4 regions of the Pseudoalteromonas sp. XMcav11-Q genome follow, and region 2 is predicted to be linked to each of the others. Evidence: predicted binding sites of a transcription regulator. Region 2 holds the regulator's gene; each other region holds the start of a gene.
The links. The regulator FliA, encoded in region 2, starts transcription of late flagellar genes. The targets are predictions, from matches to a motif close to CTAAAGNTNNNNNNNNNNNNGCCGATA.
Positions count from the first base shown of each region.

Region 1 (4,211 bases), on a different contig from region 2:
AGTATTACAACGCTGCCAGCTATCCTCTATTCGCGTGGACTTGGCGGCGTTAAACGTTGCTTGGTAAGGCGGCTTTATCCCCTGTGACAAAGTAAAATCGTGCATTGCGATATAACCTGCAAATACAAGTTGCTCTAAATCTTCCTCTGTCATTGAGTGAGTAAATTCGACAATACCCATTTGCTGGCAGATCGTCGCCAATTGTTTGGCTTTATCTTTACGGGCTTTTTTATTGTTTAATTCGCGGACGGTAAGTGGTGAACGCTCGATAATTTCGCTCACTCGCTCTGTGGTTTTGCGCAGATAAATATTGGCAGAACGCTCGGGGTTTTTAGCGCTGCTTGAGTTAAAACGTTTGGCATATTCGCGGGCAGCAATGCGGCGCAAACGATTGGTTGGTATTTGCGCCAGACGCTCTTTTACTTGCTCTGCGGTTTTATCAAACCCAAACATACCCCAACAATGAGGCGCAGCCCGTGTAATGGTAATGGGCTGCATCTTGGGGTTGTCGGTATTGGTATCAACCAGCTCCCAGCAAATAGGGAGTGAACGAGACTCAGGTGTCACACTCACAGCACAACCCGCTCATTCATGCGATTGCGGGCGGCCATCGCCAGCGCCGACTTTAATAACTGATTGCTACGCTCACCATTTTTACGCGCACGCTGTTCTTGCTCTAGGCGCTTGGCCTCTGCTTCACGCCTTGCCTTGTGCGCCCGAATTTGTGCGCGTAGTTGCTGAACTTTCATTACTTGGATTTCCCAATGGCTTGGGTCTGTGATCAGCTCTTTAACTTCAACAACGGTATGGCTCATGATTGCACACGCTCCCATTCAGCTCGGGCGCTGTCGTATTGTGCTTGGAGATAATCAGCCAAATCATTCACGTTAACGAATGTTGGCGCACGTTCAGAGTCGCGCATTTTGAATGTAGGAATTGGAAACTTACCCGCTTTGGCATGTTGCTCAGCGGTCTTTGGGTTTACACCAAAAAACTCTTTGCACACATCCCTTAGCGGAACCACTGGATTATTAAAACGAGCTAAAAGCGCAAAAGTCATATTCATCGCTATGTCCTTATTTCTCGTGATCAGATAACAGCTCACTTACTGAAACCTGACCATTCGTTAGTTTTGAAATTTTGTTGATGTACTTTGCCGGGGCTTGTCCATATTTATTTATCCAATCCCAAACCGAGGCTTGTTTAACACCTAATGCGTTGCCTAGCTTTGTCTGTCCACCATACAATTTTACTGCTCTTTTTATACCTTCCATAAAAAAACCACTAAAATACTGTCTATGGCGGTAATTTAATACTGCCAAACTGCGGTTGTCAATACCCCTTTTCGCTGTAAAATAGCTATTGACGGTAGTTGAAGATGATAAAAATATAATTCAGGCTGTTTAAGCACCTATAAGGGACTGTTATGAATATCGGAGAAAGAATAAGAAATAGACGTAAAGAGTTGGGCTTAACACAAGTGAAGCTATCTGAACTGGCAGATATGGCACAGCAAACACTTCAAAAGCTCGAATCAGGGAAAAGTCAGACTACAAAAAAACTAGATAAATTAGCAGAAGCTCTTAGCTGTACACCTGAATATTTGCAGTTTGGAGTTGGTGAACTTGATAACGCATCCATTGGACCCGAAATTAGAAATAGGCTTCCCTTGATCAGCTGGGTTCAAGCTGGCGCATGGGCTGATATTCAAGAAGTCAGTGAATTAGAAGCCGAACACTTTCTTTGCCCTGTTAATTGTAGCGATAAGTCTTTTATACTTAGAGTGCAAGGTGTAAGTATGGAACCAAAGTTCCAAGATGGTGATTTGATATTTGTCGATCCAGAAGCGGCCTGCGTTCATGGCTCTTATGTGGTGGCACGACTAGATGACGATAATCAGGCCACGTTTAAACAACTTATAATCGAAGGCGGGCAAAAATACCTAAAAGCACTAAACCCTAATTGGCCAGATCAACTTATTCCAATTAATGGGAATTGCACGCTAGTTGGCAGGGTTGTTTTTACTGGTAAGTCTTTGTAACAAGGGATAAAAGGAAATAATGCGTTTGTAGGCATAGTAAGCCCATGATGCCAACACTGTGAATATATTCTCTTTTTATCACTTTATATTGATCTTGCCTTTGGTACTTTCCTACTTTATAGTTATTAACAATAGTATCTTAATAAAACCAAGCCAAAAACAAGGCGAATAGGTACTGTTAGAACTTAAGAATCTTAACCGGAGATGATATTATGAACACAATGACCTACAGAGAAGAAGACTGGGGCTTTTAATAGCACTTTCTTAACAAGAAATAGAATTCACTAGAGGGGAGCTAAACGCTTCCCTTTTCATTTCAGGGAAACTTTATGTTAACAAGAATGCCTTACTGGCTCATAATCCTTATCGCTAGTACTACTTTATTTATACTGAGCAGCATAGCCTATCACGCTACGACCTATAGTATATTAGCACCGCTGGCTGTACTTGCATCTGCAGTCCTAGCTGTTACCGCTGCGACAATAACTATTAAGTCGAATAATCATACATTTATGCAAACAAACGCATTAGCCTTTCAACAGTCGCTTCTTACTGATGAAACCTATAAACGCAGCCTCGCTGACGTAAGAAAAGCAATAATAAATAGGGATAAAAAACCTTTAGTAGAGTTTGCAAAAGAACACTTAAGTGATGATGAGAAAAAAATAAAAATTAGTATAAATTATGTTCTCAACACTTGGGAGCGAGCTGGTAATGCAGTTAATCATGGGGTCTACGATGAGCTATACCTTTACCAAGCTTATCGCTCTATGGTAATTGATTTGGGAATATATTTTAGAGATTACATCCATGAAATACAGAAACTGAGGAACAACCCTTGGTTCTTTAAGCACTTTACAGATCTGGTTATGGTTTGGACTAAAAGAAGGAACCTTTACTCTGAATACCATACTGGTCAGCAGCTTACAGAGGTATATAAGATGTTAAATCGGATAAAAGTTGGAAAGCGGCCAAAATATAAACAAATTAAAAAGTTTGAAAGGTTAATTGAAAGATTTTCGAGGTAATACTCATATAAGACTTCTGAACCAAACATGGACTCTGTCAACTAAGCATGGATAGCTAAAATTCAAGGCAGTCACCCTAGTCGTTTAGGTGATCCTTTAATCACCCTTAAACCTTTATACACTTTAGCAATCAAGAAAATCCGTCCAATCCAGCATGGGTGCAACGCTAAAGCGGCGAAAGGCATCAACACAGTGGTTAGGTGTTTGTGGCTCAAAGGGTGGAGTAGGTTGTTGGCTCATGGTATGACTTTCTCAATCAGGTTTACTATCAATGGCCTGTACTAGTTATGTCTATAGCAGTACATAGCTCAAATAGGTGATTGCGTAGTATACCGCAGCTTCTAATACTTCGTTAAGTATAGACAGCGATTTATTGCCAATACCAAAAAGCCGCAAGTAATTGAACTTGCGGCTTTCGATTTGCTTAGGCTGCCGTCACAGTCTTATGGAGAGTTAAAGATACTCCTTCACTACCGCTACTTTATTTTTTGCGAACTGACTGTTTGGGTTTATCGCAAGTAACTGCTGATAGTGCTCAAGTGCTTGTGCATACTGCTTATTTAACTCATACGCTTGCGCGATGCTGTTGTGGTAATATGGCTGCTCGTTATTTTGTGTCAGTGCAAATTTAAAGATTTCGATACCATTATTAACTTGACCATCTTCAACAAGCTTATTGCCCCACTCCACCAAGATCTCTAAATCATACATTACACCGGTATCTTGCTGCGCTTTTGCAAACGTAGTCGCGAAGTCGGCAAAGCCTTGTTTATCTGTAAGCTGCTTTAAGTACGCCATTGGCTGGTAGGACTTTTTCTTATTAGCGCCGTTAAAGTTGGGAATATAGTAAGCGGCAATATTATCAACAAACTCAATGGGTAATCCACCCAACAGGTTAGTAAGTACAATCACGGAAACCTTGTCTTCAGGGTAGGTGATCACCGTAGTCGCGTTTCCTCCGCTTGCGCTGATCGCTGGGTGATATTTACGCTGAATCACTTGCCAGCCCATTGCATAGCCGTTTTCTTTGGTGTTAAAGGCTTCTGTACGCCCGTTGTTCAGCTTAACTGGCGTCCATAGCATATCTAACTCTTTAACCAGCTCGCCTTGTTGTAGTGATACAACATAGTTAGCTAGTTCCG
Region 1 is NZ_JBECOX010000003.1:363,186-367,396, forward strand. Features, by position in the region: gene ABMY45_RS07220 (replication endonuclease) at 1-573, opposite strand, end outside; gene ABMY45_RS07225 (hypothetical protein) at 570-815, opposite strand; gene ABMY45_RS07230 (pyocin activator PrtN family protein) at 812-1,066, opposite strand; gene ABMY45_RS07235 (YdaS family helix-turn-helix protein) at 1,077-1,274, opposite strand; gene ABMY45_RS07240 (XRE family transcriptional regulator) at 1,427-2,041, shown strand; gene ABMY45_RS07245 (DUF4760 domain-containing protein) at 2,371-3,069, shown strand; gene ABMY45_RS07250 (serine hydrolase) at 3,523-4,211, opposite strand, start outside.
Region 1: a site for FliA is predicted at 2,268-2,294, ahead of ABMY45_RS07245 (DUF4760 domain-containing protein). Genes of this name have one in related genera too.

Region 2 (4,211 bases):
GCTTTATCATTTACGCAATAAGCGTCTAGTATTAATAGATACGGCGGGAATGAGTCAAAGAGATTTGCGCTTAACTGAACAGTTAAATACACTTATGCGTAGCGCGAGAGTAGATATTCGTAGCTATTTAGTGTTGAGTGCGACAGCACAGATGAATGTGTTACAAGAAACAGTAAGACACTTCAAAAAAGTAAATTTAAGTGGCTGTATTTTCACAAAACTTGATGAAAGTCTAAGTTTGGGTGAGATAATTAGCATAGCGATTCAAAATCGCTTGCCAATAGGGTATCTTACCAACGGTCAGCGAGTGCCAGAAGACATTCGCGTAGCAAATGCTCAAAAGCTAGTAAAAAAGGCTGAGCAATTGTATTTAAAAAGAATAAAAGCACAGCACTCTCGACGTGTACCTGTAGCGTCAGAGTCAGTAGGAATGTATGATTAACACAGTTTTAGATCAAGCAAGTGGCCTGCGTAGAATGAGTCAAAATAGCAACCAGGGTGTAAAAGTAATAGCCGTGACCGGTGGTAAAGGTGGGGTGGGTAAAACCAATGTCTCGCTCAATACTGCCATCGCTATGGGCCAACAAGGACAGCGAGTTCTCGTTTTAGATGCGGACTTGGGCTTGGCAAACTGTGATGTGATGTTAGGGCTCCGAGTAGAAAAGAACCTTTCACATGTGTTGTCGGGTGAATGTGAACTAGATGAGATTCTCGTAGAAGGTCCCGCTGGTATCAAAATTGTGCCAGCTACTTCGGGTTCTCAAAGCATGGTGGAGTTGACTCCCGCAGAGCATGCTGGACTTATTCGCGCATTTAGCGAGCTTAACACTCAATTTGATGTTTTAATTGTTGATACCGCAGCTGGTATCTCAGATATGGTTCTGAGCTTCTCTCGAGCTGCACAAGATGTGATGGTTGTTGTGTGTGATGAACCGACTTCTATTACGGATGCTTATGCGTTGATCAAAGTTTTAAGCAGAGAGCATGGCGTTTATCGTTTTAAAATAGTTGCCAATATGGTCCGCAGTATGCGTGAAGGGCAAGAATTATTTGCTAAACTTTCAAAAGTTACAGACCGTTTTCTTGATGTAGCATTGGAATTAGTGGCCACAGTACCATTTGACGAAAACATGCGTAAGTCCTCTCGTAGACAAAGAGCAATCGTGGATTTATTTCCGAGCTCTCCAGCAGCAGTTGCAATTAAAGGACTTGCTGCCAAGGCAGTTAAATGGCCAATTCCTCATCAACCTTCCGGTCATCTAGAATTTTTCATTGAACAACTTGTAAACGGGTGATTATGGCTTCTCCGGTCAACAGAGCTGCGGGATATCAAACTTCTGACCATATCCATAAAGTGGTCGAGAGACATGCTCCACTTGTCAAAAAAGTGGCATGTCACCTGATCGCTCGGCTTCCGGCAAGTGTGCAGCTCGACGATCTAATTCAATCAGGTATGATTGGATTGATTGAAGCATCTAAAAATTTCGATGCTACTAAAGGCGCTAGTTTCGAGACCTTTGCGGGGATACGCATCCGAGGTGCAATGCTAGATGAAATCCGTCGCGGAGATTGGGCCCCTCGGTCCGTACATAAAAACAGCAGAATGGTAGCCGAAGCGATATCTGAGCTCGAATCTCTCCTTGGCCGCGAACCAAAAGACACTGAAATCGCTGAAAAACTTGATATATCTTTAGATGAGTACCATCATATTTTACATGATGTAAATGCAAGTAAAGTCATCGGCATTGAGGATCTAGGGGTTGATGAAGATGTGATAACCCCAGCAAACAGCGATTTTGCGCTAGACAAACCGTTTAATAACGTTAAAAATGAACGTTTTAACGAGTCTTTAGTAAATGCTATCAAAGCACTACCCGAAAGGGATGCTCTGGTGTTGTCACTTTACTATAACGACGAAATGAATTTGAAAGAGATTGGTGCCATCCTTGATGTCAGTGAATCTCGAGTAAGCCAAATTCACGGTCAGGCAATGATAAAGCTCAAAGCTAAAATCAATGACTGGATAAATTAGAGTACATAAAATAGTTGGGTTCGAACCTCACTGGAGGAAGTTTTGGATAAGAACATGAAGATTCTCGTGGTTGATGATTTCTCTACTATGAGAAGAATAATCAAAAACCTATTAAGAGATTTAGGCTTTACCAATGTTCAAGAAGCTGATGATGGTAGTACAGCACTTCCGATGCTACAAAATCAGGAGTTTGACTTTGTAGTAACTGATTGGAACATGCCGGGCATGCAAGGTATTGATCTGCTTCGTGCAATACGCGCAGATGAAAAGCTTAAGCACATTCCAGTGTTGATGGTTACCGCAGAAGCGAAAAAAGAACAAATTGTTGCAGCAGCGCAAGCTGGGGTGAACGGATATATTGTTAAACCGTTTACTGCAGGTACGCTCAAGACTAAGCTTGAAAAAGTATTTGAGCGACTAGGCTAAACAGCAAGGGGATATGGCCTATGTCTGTAAATGCTGCGCCGCAAATTACACTTGAACAAGCCAAGCAACTTGTTGAGCTACTAGAGCAAGGTGAACAAGAAAAAGCTGACCAGCTGATTTTAGAAGCTGCTAACAAAGAGCAATCGGAGTTATTTGCAGAAGTTGGAAAGCTAACTCGCCAATTACACGAGTCCTTGAAGAACTTTGAGCTGGATACTCGACTCTCAGATCTCACGACAGAGGCTATACCTGACGCCAAGCAGCGTCTTAATTATGTTATGGAAATGACAGAAAGCGCTGCTAATAAAACGATGGACGCGGTCGAAGAAAGCTTACCTCTTGCGCAGAATCTTGCGGATGAGTTAGCACAAATAAAGCCTACTTGGGATCGGTTGATGAGCAGAGATATTCAACTCGGTGAGTTTAAATCTCTGTGTCATGATCTCGACAGCTTTATGCAGACTTCAAAGACACGTACAGACGAATTACAAGGCTTAATGACTAATGTGCTGATGGCGCAAGACTATCAGGATTTGACTGGGCAGGTCATCCGTCGAGTCATTGAGCTTGTGAGAGAAGTAGAAGATAGTCTCATTCACCTTCTAACTGTGTTTGGTACTTCGGATGAAGCGCCTGCAGTTGCAGAAAATGCGAATGAAAACGAAATAAAAACAACTGAGACTATCAGTGATGAATTGTCTGGACCTGAAGGTCCAATTATTGACGCTGAATCGCGAGATGACGTGGTTTCTGGTCAAGACGAAGTCGATGACTTGCTATCTAGTTTAGGCTTCTAGTTGGAGAGTGTGTATGAGCTTTGAAGTCGATGAAGATATCTTGCAGGACTTTCTTGTTGAAGCAGGCGAAATATTAGAACTGTTATCTGAACAGCTTGTTGAACTAGAAAATAATCCCGAAGATAAAGAACTTCTCAATGCGATTTTCCGTGGCTTCCATACTGTTAAAGGTGGAGCAGGCTTCCTCGGTATGACCGAACTGGTTGATGCCTGTCACGGTGCAGAGAACGTGTTTGATGTACTAAGACAAGGGCAGCGAAAAGTAACGTCAGAATTAATGGATGTTATTTTGCAATCTTTGGATACGATCAACGAAATGTTCGCTTGTATTCAAAACCGAGAGGAACCCGAAGCTGCCGATCCTGTGTTGCTTGAAACCCTCCATAAACTCAGCCAACCTGCATCTGAAGACGAAGTCAGTGAAGTGATTGAGGAACCTGTTTCAGAGCCAGAATCTGTTGTACCAGATTTAAGTGCGGATGATATTCTATTCGATGCGGACGCAGATTCAGGCGATGATAGCGGCTCTAGCATTGATGAGATAACAGAAGAAGAATTTGAAAATCTATTAGATGAGTTACACGGCTCTGGTAATGCGCCTGCTGTCGCACCGGCGGCTAAACCTGAAACGGTGTCAACTGCAGATGACGGCGATATCACCGATGACGAGTTCGATAATCTCTTAGATGAACTCCATGGGGTTGGGAAATTTGGTGGAGCACCAAATGCAGAAGATGCGGCTACTTCTCAAGCCAGTGAGCCTGCGGCTAAAGCAACGTCATCAGGCGCTGCGAGTGTGCCCTCTGGAGATGAAGAAATTACCGATGATGAGTTTGAGGCTTTGCTTGACGAACTTCATGGTAAAGGCAGTGCTCCTAAAGCGGTAGATGAATCGCCGACAGATATCTCAGAAGCTGAGCCAGCTCAACCTGAGCCTGCTAAAGCTGCGCCACCTC
Region 2 is NZ_JBECOX010000005.1:167,665-171,875, reverse strand. Features, by position in the region: gene flhF (flagellar biosynthesis protein FlhF) at 1-442, shown strand, start outside; gene ABMY45_RS10175 (MinD/ParA family protein) at 435-1,295, shown strand; gene ABMY45_RS10170 (RNA polymerase sigma factor FliA) at 1,298-2,032, shown strand; gene cheY (chemotaxis response regulator CheY) at 2,075-2,458, shown strand; gene ABMY45_RS10160 (protein phosphatase CheZ) at 2,479-3,255, shown strand; gene ABMY45_RS10155 (chemotaxis protein CheA) at 3,269-4,211, shown strand, end outside.

Region 3 (4,211 bases), on a different contig from region 2:
TTGAAGGCACAGTTCTTTTTAGGTTTGTTGTTTATGAAAGGTCAAGGAGTGCCACCCAGCCCCTTTCATGCGGCCGCTTGGTTAAGTTTGGCCAGCAGCCAAGGGCACAAAGGCGCCGAACAGGTACTACTAGATGTACGCCGCTTCCTTACAACTAAGCGCTTTAGAGATGCACAGTGCTATGCTGCAACACTTTACGAGCAAATTCATCAACTACAGCATATTAGCCAGTAAATTAAATTTGACTCTCCAAAAAAACGTAGGCTAGGCGTAGCTAAGCCTCTCTTAAGTAAACGTACGCTTTCCCTCTGCGACGATCAAAATGATACAGTAGGAAAACTACTGTATCGCAGCTGAGAAAACTTCCTTGCTTTACTCATACTGAACTTTCGTCAATTAAGCTCTCATTTCAAAAAAATCACAACCACTTGTTTTATATTGAAAATTTAAACTAAATAAAAATTAAGCTTGAATATTGATTAAAAAGCTAGCAATTTTCCTTGCATTCACACACTGTATAAACTACTGTATACAAATACTGTATAGATAACCAGTGAGACAATTATGTTACACAGCAATGCACTTCTACAGCCAAACAATTCAACTTATTACACACTTAACGAAATCAATAATGTGATAGTTGAAGATGAGATCGTCGCTAGTTTAGAGTTACTTAAAGTTTTACATAAATGTCAGCATAAACAAGGCTGGACGCTACTCGTTGCACCCGATAATGTACCAAACAAGTCACTACTAGAAAGCGCTTCAGTTGATGCAAGTAAGTTGCTCGTCATTAGGCAAAAGCACATATACGACCTTGAGTATGTACTTAAAAGTGCTATCAGCAATGGTAATTTCGCTGCAGTGGTGATTTGGACTGATATTGCATCAGTGCAAACTATCAACAAAATGGAACTGCCGGTATCTGACGTTGCGATCCACTGTTTTCAAAGCGCTTAACAAGCTACAATAACAGGATATAAATTTGTTAAAACTGAAGTTTTTATGTCTTGTTATTGCAATTCATCCCTTCCCTATTCGCAATGTTGTGAGCCGTACCTTAAGGGACAAAAATTCGCAGAGCGTCCACAAATACTCATGCGCTCTCGCTATACTGCATACTGCTTAAAAGATGCAAAGTATATTCATGACACCTATGCCCAGGCTAAACAAGCACAAAACAATATCGACGATATTGCTGCATTTGCTAATTATGCACACTTTATAAAATTGGAAGTGCTAGAAGAAGTAGTAGAAGCTACTCAGGGGATCGTTGAGTTTAAGGCGCACTATATCGCAGAAAACACACACTATATACTCCATGAGCGGTCAAATTTTATTACCGAAGCAGGCAGATGGTATTACTTAGATGGTGAATTGTACGATACACCTACAACCAAAGTAGGCAGAAATGACCTCTGTCCGTGCGGCAGTGATAAAAAGTATAAAAAGTGCCACGGTAGCTAAAATAGTCTGAACTAGAGATTAGATACAAAGCAATAAAAAAGGCTTGAAACGAGCTAAGGATGATTAAAGGCCGTTTAGCTTATACCGGTTGTATTAAGTAAATGATCTATCTTGAAGCGGGGAAATAGCTTTAGTAGCAAGGCAAAAATTTTGCTATTTAGTTGTTCTAAATGAGAAATTTTTAACGAAGCTAATATGCTATTTCACCCTTCAAATTGATTAGAGAATTAATTCAATTGGTATTAGACATGAAGCACGATAAGCATGGCGTTTTATGTCAGTCTAGTAACGAAGCAAACAGCTGTAAAACAGCAAGTTTAATACCAGTTTGTCTTAAATTTGCTCAATTATGATGGAGTAAAAGCAGCTAATGTTGTTACGCCGTCGCGCGTAACATACTCTGCATATCACCCGTTGCAATTTGATCATAAAAACCAGCCGCATCCATTGCCTTATCAGCAACTAAGGCCAGTTTACCTTGCGCGCTCGCCAAACGTCTTTTAACCGCTGGTTCCAAATTTTCTACGACTTCGAGTGGAATATGCTTTTTATCATTTCGTGCGGCAAAAGGTTCTGGATTTAAATTTTCTTGCAATCGCAAGGTTGCCATCGCCCCCATAGATACCAGCTGCGCGTTATGCTGACCAATAAGCATATTGTACTCTTTTGGCGCAAGCGGCTTTTGTGGACCTATTTCAAATTGCTTTTTTAGTGTTTCTTCTGAGTTATCTTTTGCGGCAGCTTCAGATTTTGGTAGGTGAAATTGGCTAAAATCTAATGCATCGGTTGATAGCATAGATAACAGCATGGCAAAATCGGCAGAGCGCGTCTCATGAACACTAATGTTCAATGCGGACCCTAATTGCGACTCACTGATTAAAGCGCCATCAATTTGCATGTATTCCAACCGATTATTTTGCTAATTATGAATTTATCGGCCTTTTTCCGAAAAACTTTAGTAGTTTTCTTTACTTCGAAAAAAACTTTGTTATTATCACCGCCGTTGTTTAGGAGGGGTTCCCGAGCGGCCAAAGGGATCAGACTGTAAATCTGACGGCTCAGCCTTCGCTGGTTCGAATCCAGCTCCCTCCACCATAAACAACAGTTACAATTTCGGAGGGGTTCCCGAGCGGCCAAAGGGATCAGACTGTAAATCTGACGGCTCAGCCTTCGCTGGTTCGAATCCAGCTCCCTCCACCACTTTCAAATTGTAACGCTTTAAAATGTATGGAGGGGTTCCCGAGCGGCCAAAGGGATCAGACTGTAAATCTGACGGCTCAGCCTTCGCTGGTTCGAATCCAGCTCCCTCCACCACTTTTAAAGTAAACGCTCCAAACGATGGAGGGGTTCCCGAGCGGCCAAAGGGATCAGACTGTAAATCTGACGGCTCAGCCTTCGCTGGTTCGAATCCAGCTCCCTCCACCACCTTCTATTTTGTTATCTCACAACAAGCTTACATATATAAACGAGCTTAAAAACAATCCAAAGCCAAAAATCAAATGTGCTGTCATACTTTTTACCCTTGCCTTATTCGGCTCTGGTAATTTAGATGCTGCTACCCCTGCACCAAAACAGGGTTGCATAATAAAAAATGGAAACGCACACGTTATTAAGCCAAAAACTAACGCAATGAAAAGACTAGGCTCGGTCAACCAAGGCTTGCCCACGCCCAGTAGTAACGCCAAGGCGAATACCATCCCTATGAGATAATGCATGCATCAGCCAATGACACGTTCACCAGATATTGGTTTACTGTGCCCGATACCTTGATGCGTAAGCTGACCTTGACACAAGTGTCCAATCCACCTACCAACCAATGCATAATCTAAGCCCTTTATAGCAAACACGCGACTGAGCATAAATGCCCACAAATCCATAACGAGCGTTGCACCTACGCCAATGGCAACTGCTGGCATTAACATCGAATATAGGTTTTCCACTATTTTTACTCCTCTTTTTTACTGATAGCCGCTATCCTATTAGTTCAAGTTAACTTTAAGTCAAGGACAAGAATGGATATCAGTGAAGTTGCAAAGAAGTCAGGCTTACCCGCATCCACGCTTAGATATTATGAAGAAAAAGGGCTGATCCGATCGATTGGTCGACAAGGGCTCAAACGTGTTTTTCCTCCGTCGATACTTGAACGTCTAGCGCTTATTACCCTTGGAAGAAACGCAGGCTTTTCGTTAGATGAAATAGCGGACATGTTTACCCCTGAGGGTAAAGCGGATATTGATAGGGTGAAGTTACAATCCAAAGCGGATGAATTAAATGAAACCATAAAGCACTTAACTGCAATGCGAGATGGCCTCTATCACGCTGCAAAATGCCCTGCGCCAAGCCATTTTGAATGCCCGACATTTCAAAAGTTGTTAAAACGCGCGGCAAAAGCGAGGCCCGGCAAATAATAGGCATAAACAGGGCACTATGCTAATGCTCAATCATCAAGTCACAACCATGGTCACGTAAATAACGCCGAGCCATTTTATGGTCGTGGCCATAGTGCTTTGTTACCAAATGCCAAAATGCGCTATTGTGTGCCATGACATGAAAATGGCAAAGTTCATGCACTACCACATAATCGATTACCCACTTAGGCGCACCAATCAAAAACGTATTAAACGCAAGCACGCCTTTAGATGAAAAACTGCCCCAGCGGCTTTTATAAACTCGTATCTTTAGCGTATCAAAGCGAGCTTGAATATCAGGTTGATAGCGCGCAATAACCATGTCTACATAGTCAT
Region 3 is NZ_JBECOX010000025.1:16,810-21,020, forward strand. Features, by position in the region: gene ABMY45_RS23075 (SEL1-like repeat protein) at 1-234, shown strand, start outside; gene ABMY45_RS23080 (SulA-like leucine-rich domain-containing protein) at 565-960, shown strand; gene ABMY45_RS23085 (YchJ family protein) at 1,006-1,467, shown strand; gene ABMY45_RS23090 (VC2046/SO_2500 family protein) at 1,844-2,365, opposite strand; tRNA gene ABMY45_RS23095 (tRNA-Tyr) at 2,478-2,562, shown strand; tRNA gene ABMY45_RS23100 (tRNA-Tyr) at 2,583-2,667, shown strand; tRNA gene ABMY45_RS23105 (tRNA-Tyr) at 2,697-2,781, shown strand; tRNA gene ABMY45_RS23110 (tRNA-Tyr) at 2,808-2,892, shown strand; partial or broken gene ABMY45_RS23115 (DUF2938 domain-containing protein) at 2,910-3,389, opposite strand; gene ABMY45_RS23120 (helix-turn-helix domain-containing protein) at 3,480-3,875, shown strand; gene ABMY45_RS23125 (YgjP-like metallopeptidase domain-containing protein) at 3,898-4,211, opposite strand, start outside.
Region 3: a site for FliA is predicted at 2,400-2,426, ahead of ABMY45_RS23090 (VC2046/SO_2500 family protein). Genes of this name have one in related genera too.

Region 4 (4,211 bases), on a different contig from region 2:
ATGTCATTCAAGGCCCAGTATACGTAACGGATGACTTGGTGCTCATCAATAGAGCGAACAAAGTCGCTCGAGAACGTACCCACAATATAAAAAATCGCAACAAGTAGTGAATATCTAAGCGCCTTTTTATCTTTTAACACAAAGCAAAGAAAAACAGAAAGCAAAGCAATCCACACACTGTTATGTGCAAAAAATATACGAATAGGTTCCCAAGCTTCTAACATAGCTAAACGCTACTCTGGCTTCTTTTCTACAGAACCATCATCGGCGTCACCACCATCGCCGTTACCACCTGGCAATCTATAATTTTGGGGCTTTTTTATTGAAATCATTCTATTTCTCCTTTAAGTAGAACCAAACGGAACAATAGCGAATTCCCTGTAATTTGGCAACAAACTGTAACTAATTTTTCCTAACTTCAATAGGGTCTGATTCTTTCGCTTTACCCTGTAAAATCGAGATTTCGACACGCCGGTTTCGGCGCCTATCTGCATCGCTGTCATTAGGTACTAAAGGTCTAGTGTCTGCATGACCAACTACAACCATTCTGTTCTTATCAAAGCCACGGACACGCTCCATTACAGTCGCAACGGCTACCGCTCTAGTTGCCGATAAATCCCAGTTATTCGAATAAAGTTCGTTAGTCACTCTAAAGTCATCAGTGTGACCCGACACTGTAATTTCACCAGGTACATCTTTGAGCAGCTCTGCAATTTCGGCAATCACAGGTTCAAATTTAGGTTGTAGAAACGCACTTCCCGCAGGAAAAGAACCATTTTCTTGGATGCGAATAATAATTTGCTGCCCTAATGACTCGAGTTCAATTGCACCATCCATAATTTGCTTTTCTAGCTGCTGTGCAATCTTTTTAACGAGCTCGTTTACTTGCTCTTGGTCCGCAGAAGCAACTGCTTGGGTTGACGCCATTTCCTGTGCAGTACTGGCAGACTCACCACCACGCTTATTGCCTCGTTGCTCCTGTCTGCCACCCGCCGAAGCCTCGTCACCAGCTTGGAACTCTAGCATTTGCTGCGTCATTTCTACGGTTTGCTGTTGAATCGTTTCAATCGGTGTTGGTTCTGGCTTTCCTGGAGTAAATTCCATCGCAATCACGCTGGTACCTTTAGGAATATCTTTTACTTCAATTTTATTTTGCACACCAAAAGCAAACTTCATCGATCCTGCAATTTGCTTAAACTTCAGTACATCCATTTCGGAGAATGCCAATAGCAGTACGAAGAAGCACATTAACAACGACATGAGATCAGCAAACGTTCCCATCCAGGCAGGAAGACCTGGGGGGGGACATTTACATTCTTTCTCATCTGACATGATTATTCCTCAGCCTCAGCGCCACGTTTAGATTCTGGCAGATAGTTTTTCAAGATACCTTCAATGACTTTTGGATTTTGGCCATCTTGAATGCCTAAGATTGCATCTAAGATAAGGCGCTGGTTTCGCTCTTCTTCATCTTTACGAAGTTCAAGCTTAACCTGAATTGGGATCGCAACCACGTTAGCCAAAAACGCACCGTATAAAGTTGTCAAAAGTGCAACAGCCATAGCAGGTCCAATTGCTTTTGGATCGTCCATGTTAGATAACATCGCTACTAGGCCGATGAGCGTTCCAATCATCCCCATAGCAGGAGCGATATCGGCGAGGGACTTAAATAAGCCAGCGCCTAACTCGTGTCTTGAGGACGTTAGGGCAATATCTTTTTGCAATGTGGCACGCACAACATCAGCATCATGCCCATCGACTAACATATCGACACCTTTACGCATAAACTGGTTGGGGATTTCGGCTTCTTCTAACGCTAAAAAACCACCTTTGCGAGCTGAATCAGCAAGCTCAACGGCTTTTTCAATCAGCTCTTCCGGAGTTTCAATCTTGAACATGAAGGCCTTCCCGGCCACTTTTCCAATTCCGAAAAACTGTCCAAGCGTAAAGTTAGACAATACGATAAAAATTGAACCACCAAATACGATAACGACGGAAGGCGTGTTATAGAACATAGCGATCTGGCCATCACTACTTAGTACCATGGACATTACAATTAAACCTATGGCACCCAGGATCCCTATTACCGTTGCTAAATCCACATGTCCTCCGGGGGAAGTTATTTGTGATAAATCACGCAGTTATTGTTGTTTGAGTTATCGGCAAGTTTTTCTACAACTTAACACTATTATATTAAAAAGTGTTTAAAATGCGAGTTTATAGCAGATCTTGTAATGCTGATACTCGGTCAGATCAAAAAGTCACTGGTTTTTTTGACCTTGGCGCACAATCACCCTAAAATTGCCACACTTTTACTTTACGGGTCAGCGTGACATATGGCAGTAAAAAAACCAGACAACTTGAGCTTTGAAGAAGCCATGCAAGAACTGGAGCAAATCGTTGCAGACATGGAAAACGGTAGCTTACCTTTAGATCAAGCACTTAAACAGTTTGAACGCGGGATAAAACTCGCAAAAGCTTCAAATCAGAAACTTCAGCAAGCTGAACAACAAGTCGCTATTTTAATGGGCGAGGATGAACAAGCACAATTACAGCCATTTGATAACGAAGCCTAATGTCGAAAAAATTACAAGAAAAGCTCCAGTTTGCTAAAACTCGTGTAGAAAACACCATTTTACACTATTTTGATAGTGTGCTTGAAACTGAAGAGAATATAAAAGCGGCTACACGCTATAGTATAGAAAACGGCGGCAAGCGCTTGCGACCGTTTTTAGTGTATTGTACTGGTGAATTATTTGGTGCTGCTCCAGAAGATTTAGACAAAGCTGCAGCCGCAATAGAGTGTGTGCATAGCTACTCTTTGGTGCACGACGATTTACCTGCTATGGATGATGATGATCTCAGACGCGGCCGTCCAACTTGCCACATCCAATTCGATGAGGCGACCGCGATTTTAGCTGGTGACGCTCTGCAAACGCTGGCATTTGAACTGCTAAGTGAACATTCATTCGCGGTAAGCCACCATGCCCAAATAAAAATGATTTCAGTGCTAGCCAAGGCATCGGGTCTACAAGGTATGATAGGCGGTCAAGCACTCGATATAGCAGCAACCAATCGTTTAATTACGATAGATGAGCTCGAACGTATTCATAAGCTAAAAACAGGTGCACTACTAAGCTGTGCAGTAGAACTTGGGATCTTATGTAGCGATCCGGAACGTGTTTCAGAGCAAGCACGTGATGCGATACGTACTTATGGACGTGCAATTGGCCTTGCATTTCAAGTCAGAGATGACATTCTTGATGTAGAAGGTGACACATTTGTGCTTGGTAAACCTCAAGGCTCTGATTTAGAACATAATAAATCTACCTATCCAGCATTATTGGGGTTAGAACAAGCAAAAGAAAAAGCTGAACATTTGATAGATGAAGCTTTAGAAGCGCTTACACGTATCAACGGTAATACAGAAATACTTGCAGATTTAGCAAAATACATCATAGATCGAGAATATTAAGCTGACGTATAAAATAGCTACGCCAAGCTAAGAAAATATTCACAAGAACTTTGTAAACGCTGGCTAACATAATATTATGACAAGTTAGTGAAGAATTTTAATAATTATGAAGTGGACCACGTGAGTAATTGCGCTGAGATTCACTTAGGACTCTGATAAATACCATGAAACTTGATAGTAGCAAGTATCCCTTACTCGCGTTAATTGACGAGCCAAGTCAACTCCGTCAATTACCCCAGCACAAGTTAACCGCCTTTAGTGATGAGCTTCGCGAGTATTTGCTGAACTCAGTCTCTCAAAGCAGCGGTCACTTTGCATCTGGTTTAGGCACTGTAGAGCTTACTGTAGCTTTACACTATGTGTATAACACACCAAGCGATAGGCTCGTTTGGGATGTAGGTCATCAAGCCTATCCGCACAAACTACTTACAGGTAGAAGAGATAGGATGCATACGATCCGCCAGAAAGATGGCCTGCATCCTTTCCCTTATAGAGAAGAAAGCGAATACGATACGTTTAGTGTTGGCCACTCAAGCACTTCTATATCAGCGGCACTTGGTATGGCTATCGCAGCTGAAAAAGAAGGGATTGGACGTAAGACCGTCGCCGTTATTGGTGATGGTGCAATGACCGCGGGCATGGCGTTTGAAGCCATGAATCACGCAGGCGACATCAATCCAGATATGTTAGTGATCCTAAACGACAACGAAATGTCTATCTCTGAAAACGTTGGCGC
Region 4 is NZ_JBECOX010000006.1:65,359-69,569, forward strand. Features, by position in the region: gene ABMY45_RS11475 (hypothetical protein) at 1-224, opposite strand, end outside; gene ABMY45_RS11480 (flagellar motor protein MotB) at 403-1,332, opposite strand; gene pomA (flagellar motor protein PomA) at 1,335-2,102, opposite strand; gene xseB (exodeoxyribonuclease VII small subunit) at 2,337-2,576, shown strand; gene ispA ((2E,6E)-farnesyl diphosphate synthase) at 2,576-3,475, shown strand; gene dxs (1-deoxy-D-xylulose-5-phosphate synthase) at 3,640-4,211, shown strand, end outside.
Region 4: a site for FliA is predicted at 2,158-2,184, ahead of pomA (flagellar motor protein PomA). Genes of this name have one in related genera too.